Regions from separate parts of the Alteromonas sp. Cnat2-8 genome, predicted to be linked through region 3. Evidence: predicted binding sites of a transcription regulator. Region 3 holds the regulator's gene; each other region holds the start of a gene.
What was found. The regulator FNR, encoded in region 3, switches genes on or off when oxygen is low (the NO sensors DNR and NnrR bind a similar motif). The targets are predictions, from matches to a motif close to TTGATCTAGATCAA.

Region 1 (4,310 bases), on a different contig from region 3:
TCGCTGTCTAAGCTCATGTGTTAAACAACAACACTTTAATTGCATTCTAACGTACTAACGATGAGAAAAACCATACAAAAACGTAAACAAGGCAGTGTACAGCGTGAATACTTGTTATAATACCCTTTTTTAGACGTAATCAATGGTGTTATGACACAGTCGCCGAACACAATACAATTAGAAGCTTCAACGGAAGCTGCGCATTTTGGTTTACGGTTAGATCAGGTTTTGGCTGATTTGTTCCCTGAATATTCTCGTTCTAAGCTAAAAACTTGGATCCAAGATGGGAATGTTGCTGTAAACGGTGAAGTAATCACCGTGCCTCGCCACAAAATGCAAATGGATGAACTTGTTACTGTACAGGCCGAAATGGATGTACAAGTAACGAGCGAAGCGCAAGACATCGCGTTAAACATTGTTTATGAAGATGAACACATCCTAGTCATAAACAAACCAGCAGATTTGGTTGTGCATCCAGGTGCAGGGAACCCAAGCGGTACCGTGCTAAATGCCTTGTTAAATCATTGTCCAGAGATAGACAAAGTTCCACGTGCGGGCATTGTCCATCGCCTTGACAAAGACACGACGGGGTTAATGGTAGTAGCAAAAACAATTCCTGCTCAAACGCATCTTGTTGACCAACTTCAACGTCGGGAAATGAGTCGTGAATACGAAGCCGTTGCCTTAGGTACGATGGTCGCTGGTGGTATTGTAGATGCGCCTATTGGTAGACACGCAACAAAACGTACGCATATGGCAGTACGTGAAATGGGCAAACCAGCGGTCACTCATTTTCGTGTTATCGAAAAATTTCGCGCATACACGCACCTGCGTTTGAAGCTTGAAACTGGCCGTACGCACCAAATCCGCGTACACATGGCCCACATTAAGCATCCTTTGCTTGGCGACCAAGTTTATGGCGGGCGTCCTCGTCTTCCTAAAGGGGCGTCAGAAGAATTTATCGCTGCGCTTCGCGGATTCCAACGTCAGGCGTTGCACGCCGCACAGCTCTCGCTGTTTCACCCTGAAACTGAAGAGTGGATGACGTGGAAAGCTCCCCTACCTCAAGATATGCAGGACTTGCTTAAAGCCGTGAAAAAGGACACCGCGGACAATCCACAAGATATGCTTTAATAAGTAAGGCGAACTTATGACATTGTCAGCTGCAAATTCACCTATATCATCCACGCTGGATTTGATTACTCCAGCGTGGTCATGTCCCGCAAATGTTGTTGCATACACAACGACAAGAATGGGAGGTACAAGCATAGGTGATTTTGCAGGTTTGAACGTTGGCGCCCACGTGGGGGACGACCTCCTACTAGTGAAAGCCAATAGAAGCCTAATTCCACATAGTGAAAAGATCACATGGTTGGAGCAAGTGCACAGCAACCGCGTGGTGTCATTGCCGAGCGCAGATACCACCGCTGATGCGTCGTATTCTTCTTCAACATCGCATTTTTGTGCGGTGATGACCGCAGACTGCGTGCCCATTTTATTGTGTGATGAAAGCGGTCAAGAAGTGGCGGCAGTACATGCTGGTTGGAAAGGTCTCGATACTAACATTATCGGAAGTGCTGTTTCACACTTTGGCAGCGATGCAAAAAAACTCATCGCTTGGGTTGGTCCTGCAATCAGCGGGCCCTGCTACGAAGTTGATGTACAGTTGGCGAGTAAGTTTCGCCATATAGACGGTGCCATTGCTAATAGCTCTAATAGAGGGAAGTACTTATTAGATCTGCCTCTAGTGGCACAGGTGCAATTGCAGCAAGCTGGCGTTGAGAATATTACACAAAGTAACTTGTGCACTTACACTGACGAACAGCGTTTTTACTCCCATCGAAGAGCTACGCATCAAAACAAGCGCACGACTGGGCGTATAGTTAGCGTAATAGGCCTGCTTTAAATTGTTTCGAAAAAAGGCGGCAGTTTTAGTCTGATCAAACAGTTGCGCTAGATCAAACTTCATACATTATTTGTTATCTTTTTGGCTAACTTTTTAATCTCATACTTGAATCGCAATTGAGCAGCCTACATAACTAGAACATAAAGAATACCATTCCGCATAGATCATTACCCACTCAGCGAGAGTTAAAATGTTCGTAATCGCGGCGTGTTAACGCAGGTATAGTTGTTCATTAATTAGGTTGAGATTATGAGACTAGATAGATTTACCAGTAAATTTCAGCTCGCAATATCCGATGCTCAATCACTCGCATTGGGGCGAGATCATCAATACATTGAACCTGTCCATTTAATGACTGCCATGCTAAATCAGCAAGGCGGGTCAGTACGCCCTTTGCTTGACCAAGCAAACATCAATGTAAATGCGCTACGCTCAGCACTGAGCCAAGCTATTGAGCGCCTACCTCGTATTGAAGGCATTGGGGGAGATGTTCAATTAAGTAAAGACAGCGGCATTTTGCTAAATCTTTGTGACAAGATAGCGCAGCAGCGAAAAGACGAATACATCACTTCAGAAATCTTTGTTCTAGCGGCGCTACAAGATAAAGGGCGCTTGGGGGAAATCCTCAAAAGCCTGAATATCACTAAAGAAGCTATTGAAAGCGCAATAGACGACATGCGTGGTGGTCAGAAGGTCACGGATCCTAATGCTGAAGATGTACGTCAAGCGCTTGAAAAATACACGACAGATTTAACCGAGCGAGCAGAACAAGGCAAGCTCGACCCGGTCATTGGTCGAGATGATGAGATTCGCCGAACTGTTCAAGTACTGCAGCGTCGAACCAAAAACAACCCAGTACTCATTGGTGAGCCGGGTGTGGGTAAAACGGCTATTGTTGAAGGGTTGGCTCAGCGCATCATTAATGGCGAAGTGCCTGAGGGCTTAAAGAACAAGCGTGTTCTTGCCCTTGATATGGGCGCGTTAGTGGCGGGAGCTAAATATCGCGGTGAGTTTGAAGAACGCCTTAAAGCAGTGCTTAATGAGCTGGCTAAAGAAGAAGGCCGCGTGATCTTATTCGTTGACGAACTGCACACTATGGTAGGTGCAGGGAAGGGCGATGGAGCGATGGATGCAGGTAATATGCTTAAACCTGCGTTAGCCCGTGGTGAACTTCACTGCGTTGGTGCTACAACACTGGATGAATATCGTCAGTACATTGAAAAAGACGCAGCACTTGAACGTCGTTTCCAAAAAGTATTAGTTGAAGAACCGAGCGTTGAAGACACTATTGCTATTCTGCGTGGCTTAAAAGAGCGCTATGAGCTCCATCACTCGGTAGATATTACTGATCCCGCTATCGTTGCAGCGGCAAGTTTGTCGCATCGTTATATTAGCGACCGCCAATTGCCTGACAAAGCCATTGATCTTATAGACGAGGCTGCGTCTAGCATTCGATTGCAAATAGACTCCAAGCCCGAAGAGATGGATCGTCTAGAGCGTCGTATCATCCAGCTAAAATTGGAAGAGCAAGCTCTGGCCAAAGAAACAGATGATGCGAGCCATAAGCGACTTGAGATGATTGAGTTAGAGCGTGAGCAAGCGGAAACCAAGTACGCAGAGCTTGAGAAAGTGTGGCTGGATGAGAAAGACGCCATGCAGGGCACTCAAACCATTAAAGGGGAGCTTGAGCAGGCTAAACTTGACTTGGAGATAGCGCGACGTGCATCTGATTTAAATCGTATGTCGGAACTTCAGTACGGCCGTATTCCAGAGCTTGAAGCAAAGTTAGAGCAAGCGGCTGAAAACGAAACTCGCGAGACGACGTTACTCAAAAATAAAGTGACGGACGTTGAAATTGCAGATGTGCTTTCGCGATGGACGGGTATACCTGTAGCGCGAATGCTTGAGGGTGAGCGTGAGAAGCTGTTGCGTATGGAAGACGTACTTCACAAACGGGTTGTTGGACAAGAAGAAGCGGTTGAAGCGGTTTCAAACGCAATTCGCCGTTCACGTGCTGGGCTTGCGGATCCAAATCGACCTATTGGCTCATTCTTATTTTTAGGGCCAACTGGCGTGGGCAAAACTGAGCTCTGCAAAGCCTTGGCAGGCTTTATGTTCGATACTGAAGATGCCATGGTGCGTATCGATATGTCAGAATTTATGGAAAAACACTCGGTAGCACGCTTAGTGGGTGCACCTCCTGGCTATGTTGGCTACGAGGAAGGTGGCTACTTAACCGAAGCGGTGCGTCGCAAACCATACTCGGTCATTTTGTTGGATGAGGTTGAAAAGGCACATCCAGATGTATTCAATATTCTGCTTCAAGTACTAGATGACGGCCGGTTGACTGACGGACAAGGACGTACTGTAGATTTTAAAAATACCGTTGTGATCATGACGTCCA
Region 2 (4,310 bases), on a different contig from region 3:
GACTCTCAACGTTGGTCGGTAATACGGCAATACCACCTTCGCTCTGTAAATTGTTGAGCGCAAGATTCAACGAATTGGTTCTTAACTTTGCATCGCGAAGTTGAGGGTAAGCAGTAAGCAACCAGTCTCTTGCCTTAGTTCCCCAATCAATAGCCACAAAATCTGCTGCATCAATAGTCTCAGACGCTTGTCCAATTCTATATAGCGCCAAATCCTGCTCTAGCAATACATCACTGTTTACTTCTTCAGATTTCAACGGTTCAGTGGAGAATGATAAGTCTGTCACCCTTTCGTGCAATTGTCGCGAAAGGGTATCTAACGTAAGAACTTCAGCCTTTACTGACCAATCGGGAAACGAGTTGTGTAGGTGACTGAGCATCTGAGGCAATAACAGCTCGCTCGCCAGCTGTGTTGCGCCGCAAACAACATATTCAGAGGATTGAATTTGGAGCTCTTGTTTTGCTTCGTTTAGCGTTGCGCATAATTGCCTAGCGTAAGGCAGAAGTTTCTCACCAGATTGAGTGAGCTGTATACTGTTGCGTTGCCTAATAAAAAGCGTGGTATGAAAATACTCTTCAAGTAGCTTTATGCGCGCACTGACTGCAGATTGAGTAAGGTAAAGGTTTTCAGCCGCTTTACCAAAGTGACGAGTTTTTGCCACCTCTATAAAGGTGGTGAGAAAGCGTATATCCATGCTTATTGTACAACCGAATCAAAGTGGGTCTAAATTGACACAGATAATACGGCAAGTAAACACAAAAGCACAGAAGCGCACCGCTATAAACGGTACGCTTTATTAAAATTTCACCAACTCGCTGAATTAATACTCTTCTTGGTGCAGGCGACGCTGTTTGTCACGGCGTTGCAGGTCACGCTTCTGCTTTTCCTTTACAGTACTTTGACGTTTGGAATTTGGCTTTTTAGCGTGAAAATCTTCCTCTTCTACCGAGTCCCATTCATCACGCTGGTAACGATAGTCTTTACTCATTGACTTCTCTGGGTTGTTAACACACCTCAATTATTATCTTAAGCGACAAAATAGAAAACGAATTTTAATCATCGTAGCGACAAGAATTTTTGATTATTCCCATCAGTGATTTTCATAGACTTTTAACGTCCAACTCATTTACGCTCGTGTTATAGCGACGCCCGTTGCAGGGCCAATAAATAAAAGCTTACATTTTATTTTAATTTCAAAAACTTAGGCATCTCACGTTTGAGGTTATCCCCTCGCACTTTCTGTATACTTTTCAAACGTAATCTAAAATTTAGTGTTAGATTTTATACCGTTAAAAATTTTTTATTGATAAGAGAAAAATCTTTTGTTTTATCTTCGTTTTTAATTATCTTAAAAGTGCGCTGAACAAAACATTACGTTGGGTACAACATGAAAAGTTTAGCTATTCGACAATCTGCAAAACCTTATATTGACCGTCAGAAGTTTCCATACGGTTTTCGTAAATCAGGTGACTTCAGTATTACTGAAGCCGATCTTCTAACCCACTACGGCAAAACACTGCTAGGACTTGAAAGTGGCGAATTGTCGCCTGAAAGTGATGATGAGAGACACTTCGTCGAATTCGTTACGGGTAAAGTTGAAGCTAGCAATAACCTAGAAAAAGCCTGGGCGAAATACGTCAGATTAGCAAGGGGCAAAAAGCACTTCTACACCCTTCACAGCAGTGCGAGTAACCAATCAGACTATGATGAAGACTACTCTGATGAAGAATTCGATGTAGCATAATGCTACAGCATTACTAAAAAGCTCGCTCCGGCGAGCTTTTTTGTTATTGAACAAATGATCTCAATCAACTTCAGACAAGAACAAAATGAAGAAACATTAAGGACTGTCTACACTTAGTAGTAATACAGAGTGATGTGCAGTGAATTGTGCATTTCATTCTGAAAAACGAGCCCATGCAAAGGAGGCGCAACGATGATCATTAGTTCAAAACAGCTTACTCACTTTTCTATACATGCCCTAGATGACAAAGTGGGCGGCATCCGCGATATCCTTTTCGATGACGAAACCTTCACTGTTCGCTACTTGGTCGCAGATACCAATACTTGGCTACCGCTTAGCCGTAAAGTGGTGATATCACCTATATCTGTTAAACAGTTAGATGAAGATAGTGAGTCTGTTCATATCAATATGACAGTTGATACATTAAAAAACAGCCCCTCTATTGACGAACATAAGCCTGTGTCACGTGAATACGAAGAAAATCTCTTCAAATATTTTGGTTACGGATACTATTGGATTGGACCAGGAGCTTGGGGGGAGTTCGCACATCCAAATGAACTGGTCGAATTACAGCGCGCTGAAGAGTCTGAAGCTGAAAACCCGAAAAAGAGCACCAACCACCTAAGAGCAGTGGGCGAAGTTGGTGGATATGAAGTTGCTACAACCACTGATAACGTTGGCCACATCAGTAACTTCGTCATTGACACCGAGAGCTGGAAGATAATCATGCTAGTGGTAGATACCAACAACTGGCTTCCGGGTGGCAAACATCTCGCACTTCTACCTAGCGATATTGAAAGTATCGACTGGGCGGCGCACAGCGTAGTAGTCAATTTAAGTCACGACGAATTGGTTGATAGACCTGAAGTGGAAAGTGAAAAAATATCTGAAGAAGGCTATGTGCCTATGCTTTGCGAGCAATTGAATAAAAACGGAAATTAATAACCGAAGAATGTCACTGTTGGCGATTTTTAGTTAGGAACTTTACAATGTCCGTTGTTGAAGGCGGACATTGTAGCTTAGGATACAAAAAGTAGATTACTCGCAGAAAAATTCGTACATCAAAGCAATCAAACGCTTGACGCGCTCGTCTGCTAAGCGGTAGTAAATAGTTTGACCTTCCCTTCTTGTGGCCACCATCTTTGATTCTCGCAATAAAGCAAGATGCTGAGAAATCACTGGCTGCGAGACGCTAACAACTTCGAGAAGTTCGGTTACCGATTTTTCCTCTTTCAGCAACGAACAAAGCACCATAAGGCGTGTTTTATTCGCGAATTGCTTTAGGAAGATCTCGGCTTCCGCAGCGTGTTCCATTATATCATCTGAACCTATTACCATATCCTCGGACATAAGCACTCTCTATCTGTAAAGTATTTCGGCACCAATTTAGCCATTTACTATACTAAAGTATAAGACATTTTGCCGACCTGCCAATTTATGCGACGAATCCCTGTATTTTACATTGTTTTATTACGCTGACATCAATATATTAGATTTTACTTATTTTAATCAAGTTTAGGCAAAAAGGAAAAGTATGCTTATAGACATGAAGACTCGAATAGAAAACATAGACGATAACTTACGCACTGTATCTGCGGAGCAAGCGGCCAGTGAGTGCCGAAACAATAGCGGTATACTGATTGATGTACGGGAGAGTGCCGAAGTTGCCAATCAGCCCGTACCTTCTGCGCTTCACATACCACGCGGCGTGCTCGAAATGAAGGCACTGGAACAGTTTAAAGATGCTTCAGCGCCACTTTATATTCACTGTGCATCGGGCATTCGAGCAAAACTAGCAGCAGAGCAACTTATAAAAATGGGCTATGAGAACGTTTCGGTGGTGACATGCCCTGTACCCACAATAAACCAAGCAAACCGAAAATGACTTCTTAACCACGTGTATGCTATAAGTATCGTTAATTAAGAGTTTTAAGGCGCTGTATGCTGAAATCTACGTTAGAACAATGGCGAATGTTCAAAGCCGTCGTCGATGCAGGCGGCTTTAATCAAGCTGCTGCTGAAGTTCACAAAAGTCAATCGAGCGTTCACCACGCGGTTCAAAAGCTTGAAAACGCCATTGGTGTGTCGTTGTTTGAGAATATTGGACGTAAAGTCCAGCTTTCTCCGCAAGGCGAACTTATGTATCGCCGTGCCTCTTTTTTGCTGAGCGAAGCGCACAAGCTCGAGGCCGTTGCCAATAGCCTTCAATCTGGCACAGAAACAACTTTACGCATAGCGGTGGATATTATTTTTCCGTCTGAATTGCTTTATAACGTGCTAGCGAAAGTTTCTGCTGAGTTCCCGCTCCTTCGTATCGAGATAGAAGAAACTGTGCTCAGTGGCGCAAATTCACTTTTGAGCAATGGTAAAGTTGATTTAGGCATCTCTCCTTTCGTGTTTCCTAATGGCTTTAGCGAAGACTTGTGCGAAATTGAGTTTGCAGCTGTCGCTCACGCCGACCATCCATTACACCAATTAGATAGAACGCTCACACTGGAAGACTTAAAAGCGCATCGTCAAATTGTGGTAAGGGATTCATCTGCGGAGCGTAAAGCTGATGTGGGCT
Region 3 (4,310 bases):
GCGACGGTGTAGCCCTAAGCGAGACTTCTGCCTCTAGCGGTAGTGCTGACGCCATCGATAACACGGTACACAAAGTGACTAATTTTACCGTTACGCCAGGAGGTGGTATCAGCGGTGAGATCAATGACACGTTGTTTTCTATGGGATCTGCAGCATTCAGCGTTCACGAATCACAGCTAAAACTCATTGAAGCGTTCCCTTCAGCTAACGTGTTTCTCACGGTTAAGGGGCGTATTATGGCGGCGTATGAAGTAAAGGATTCACTAAGAGAAGATGCGCAAGAAACTCTCGATATATTAGCTGCAAGCCATACCCTCGCCGTTTTAAGTGGTGATACACAGCAAAACGTTAATGCGCTTACCGCACCATTGCCAATTTCGACCGCTAAAGGTGGCCTAACACCTGAGCAAAAGTACGAAGCCGTTCAAGCTATGCAGCAATCTGGCGCGAAAGTGATGATGATGGGTGACGGTATCAACGACGCTCCAGTTCTTGCCAGCGCTGATGTGGCAATTGCAGTGGGTAATGCCACAGACGTGGCTAAAACTGCCGCCGACGTGATACTGCTTGGAGATCAGCTGCTTTCTGTACCAGAGCTTATTCGAACTGCGCATCAAGTGAAGCAAAAAATAAGGCAAAATATCGGCTGGTCGGTAGGTTACAACGTTTTGATCTTACCTTTCGCCGTATCAGGCCTACTTTCACCGTGGATGGCTGTTGTTGGTATGTCGTTAAGCAGTATCATTGTGGTCACAAACTCAACGCGACTTTTGAGCAAATAGCATGAGTATTATTTACGTATTAATTCCAATCGCCATCATCATTGTTGCCGTCGCTATCGTGATATTCTTTTGGGCGGTGAAAACCAATCAATTTGAAGATTTGGATCGCCAAGGGTATAGCATACTGTTTGACGATGATCTTCCGCCAGAAGAAAAAAAGCTAGCTGAGCAACGCAAGCAACTTCAAGACAGTAAAGTAGACAAAAGCCAAGCGCCACATGGAAGGGATTAACTACTTCTCTGCCTTTCTTATCGGCTTAGCCGGTGGAGTTCACTGTGTGGGAATGTGCGGTGGAATTGTCGCTGCGCTAAGGATGGTATCGCCTAAAGGCGCTTCAGCACTACCCTATACCCTTGCCTATAACATGGGACGTATAGTGAGCTACACCATCGCCGGAGCAATAACCGGGGCACTTGGAAAAATTGCAGCAGATTATATACCTCTTGCCAACTATGCCCTTTCCCTACTTAGCGGAATCATGTTGCTTCTACTGGCGTGTTATTTGGGTAAGTGGTGGACTGGCTTAACAGTGCTGGAAAATGCGGGTAAAGGCCTATTTTCCAAAGTCCAGCCGCTTTCAAAACGCTTTTTGCCATTTAAGACCCCTTTAAGTGCGTTGCCTTATGGTTTTATTTGGGGTTGGCTTCCTTGCGGTTTGGTGTATTCCACACTTACCTGGTCTCTCGCGGCGGGTAACGCGCTAGAAGGCGCTGCTATTATGTTCTTCTTCGGTTTGGGTACATTACCCACCTTGCTCGCTGCAAGCGCTGGTAGCCAATATATTGTTCGAAGTTTTCAACATAACCATTTTAGACAAATTATTGCAGTAATAATGGCAATATATGCAGCTTATCTTATTCATGGCGCAATCGTTTAAAAATGGGTGTATTATTGTCGGGTATTCTTTTAGAGAGCGTGCATTATGAGCAAAGGAAGCCAATTTTCTATTCACTGTCAAAACTGTAGTTTCAGTCACCTGTGTTTACCGGTGGCGTTAAACAAAACAGAAATCGAGTCTCTTGACGATATTATTGAACGCAAGAAGCCGCTTCATAAAGGTGACACGCTGATTCAAACTGGTGATAAATTCCGTTCTCTATTTGCAGTGAGAACCGGTTCATTCAAATCATTTGTGACTAATACCGAAGGTGAAGAACAGATTACCGGCTTCCACTTTCCTGGTGATATTATCGGTTTCGATGCATTAAGAGAGAACAAACACCAAAGCTATACTTCTGCGTTAGAAACTGCCATGGTGTGTGAGCTTCCCTACGAGACCCTCGACGAAATGTCAGTGCAATTTCCAAAGCTACGCCACCAGATCATGAGCTTCATGAGCGCTGAAATAAAACAAGATCACGACATGATCATGCTTTTAAACAAGCGAACTGCAGAAGAGCGCTTACTGTATTTCATCTCACACCTGTCGCAACGCTTTGAAGAGCGTGGCTTTTCCCATAGAGAATTCCACTTAACCATGACGCGCAACGAAATTGGAAACTATTTAGGATTAACGATTGAAACGATTAGTCGTCTGTTAAGCCGTTTTCAAAAAGACAACATCATAAAAGTAGACGGCAAGCTTATTACTATTTTGGATTTCGATAGGCTAAACACCAAACTAGCGGCGCTTAACGGCCCTAGCGTTGTCTGCGGTTAGTCCTTTTTAAGTGTTAAATAAGGCGCGCACTAAGCGCGCTTTTTTGTAACCTGTGTTAGCCACCTATCTACCCTTTCAGCGCCACGCCGGTTGCTCCATATTCAATTAGGTAGGTTCACTCATGGTCGCCTCGTAAAATTCTTGATCTAAAACAACTTACGTTTTTCCCAATGTCGTTTATAGTTAGTATTAGAAAGCTTCGATTTCGACAGCCGCTACTAAGTTTCGTAGTTAGGGGGACGTTATGATTGAGTGTAAACGAATTCTGGCCGTGGTAGATGCCGAGCGCGATAACCAACCTGCACTAAGCCGAGCTTATGAACTCGCTTCAAAAACAGGCGCTTCAGTTACCGCAATGATGGTGGTATACGACTTATCTTATGATATGACGACCATGCTTAGCCCGGATGAGCGCGAGTCAATGCGCGATGCAGTTACAAAGGAGCATGCAAAATGGCTTGCCACCCACTTAAGAGAACAAGGATTCACTGAAACTGATATCGTTGTAGAATGGAATAATCGTGCGTATGAGTCGATTATTTACTACACCCTAAACAATCAGATAGATTTAGTGGTAAAGGCAACCAAAAAGCACGACGATCTTGCTTCTGTTATTTTCACCCCCACCGACTGGCATTTAATGCGTAAATGCCCTCGCCCAGTATTGCTCGTTAAAGAGCACGACTGGCCAGAAGGAGGAGAGATTATTGCTGCAGTAAACGTAGGCAGTGAAGACGATGAGCACGCCGCACTTAACGATAAGCTCACCCTCATTGCTAACGACTACGCCTCTTTATTGAAAGGTAGCGTAAATTTGGTCAACAGTTACCCTTCTACACCACTTAATATCGCCATAGAAGTACCTGAGTTCGACCCCGATACCTATCACGACGCGGTAAAAAATCATCATTTAAAAGAAATGCGTAGTCACGCGTTAAAGTACGGTATTCCTGACAACAAATGTGTAGTAAGAGAAGGCCTTCCGGAAAAAGTTATCCCGCAAGTGGCAAAAACACTGGATGCAGAGCTGGTTGTTATTGGTACCGTTGGCCGTGTGGGCATTTCAGCGGCCCTAATTGGTAACACTGCAGAACACGTGATCGACGAACTCAATTGCGATGTACTTGCTATTAAGCCAGATGGATTTGTGTCGCCGTTGTCGGTGTAGTCTTTTTATTAGTACTACATAGCACGTGTTTGCCGTTACTTAGCGGCCAACACGGTATGTCACCAACAAATTTAACTTCACAAGCATGGTCTCGAAAAGCCGCTTTAATGTATAATGGTGGCTTTATCACAAACCAAGCTAGTTAATTATGAGTTTAGGCACAAACAGTGCTGACGCGTCGCCATTAAATGCTGCGCAAAGTAAGCAAAAGTACAACTTCAACAAACTTCAGAAACGACTTCGCCGCAATGTGGGTAAAGCCATTGGCGATTTCGGTATGATTGAAAACAACGACAAAGTAATGGTGTGTTTATCTGGCGGTAAAGACAGCTACACCATGCTAGATATTTTATTGTTTTTAAAGAAGATTGCGCCTATTCACTTTGATATCGTTGCGGTTAATCTTGACCAAAAGCAGCCTGGTTTCCCAGAACATATCTTGCCTGAATATCTAGAAAGCATTGGCGTTGACTACAAAATTGTAGAAGAAGACACCTACTCTATTGTTAAAGACAAAATTCCAGAGGGAAAGACAACATGCTCTCTCTGTTCTCGCTTGCGCCGTGGTATTTTGTACCGCACGGCAAAAGAGTTAGGTGCGACTAAAATTGCATTAGGTCATCACCGCGACGACATGCTAGAAACGTTTTTCCTCAACATGTTTCATGGTGGCAAGCTTAAGTCTATGCCGCCAAAGCT

Region 1: clpB (ATP-dependent chaperone ClpB) is a predicted target of FNR. The motif match lies at 1,949-1,962, and genes of this name have one in related genera.
Region 2: MHN00_RS17155 (PRC-barrel domain-containing protein) is a predicted target of FNR. The motif match lies at 1,799-1,812, and genes of this name have one in related genera.

Annotation. Positions count from the first base shown of each region.
Region 1 covers NZ_JAKREX010000002.1:829,500-833,809, forward strand. The annotation lists gene rluD (23S rRNA pseudouridine(1911/1915/1917) synthase RluD) at 151-1,134, shown strand; gene pgeF (peptidoglycan editing factor PgeF) at 1,151-1,906, shown strand; gene clpB (ATP-dependent chaperone ClpB) at 2,156-4,310, shown strand, end outside.
Region 2 covers NZ_JAKREX010000006.1:288,802-293,111, reverse strand. The annotation lists gene MHN00_RS17170 (LysR family transcriptional regulator) at 1-694, opposite strand, end outside; gene MHN00_RS17165 (hypothetical protein) at 821-988, opposite strand; gene MHN00_RS17160 (DUF413 domain-containing protein) at 1,388-1,744, shown strand; gene MHN00_RS17155 (PRC-barrel domain-containing protein) at 1,937-2,686, shown strand; gene MHN00_RS17150 (metalloregulator ArsR/SmtB family transcription factor) at 2,783-3,094, opposite strand; gene MHN00_RS17145 (rhodanese-like domain-containing protein) at 3,279-3,629, shown strand; gene MHN00_RS17140 (LysR family transcriptional regulator) at 3,686-4,310, shown strand, end outside.
Region 3 covers NZ_JAKREX010000004.1:106,961-111,270, reverse strand. The annotation lists gene MHN00_RS11425 (heavy metal translocating P-type ATPase) at 1-782, shown strand, start outside; gene ccoS (cbb3-type cytochrome oxidase assembly protein CcoS) at 784-1,014, shown strand; gene MHN00_RS11415 (sulfite exporter TauE/SafE family protein) at 1,001-1,660, shown strand; gene fnr (fumarate/nitrate reduction transcriptional regulator Fnr) at 1,706-2,443, shown strand; gene uspE (universal stress protein UspE) at 2,688-3,611, shown strand; gene ttcA (tRNA 2-thiocytidine(32) synthetase TtcA) at 3,760-4,310, shown strand, end outside.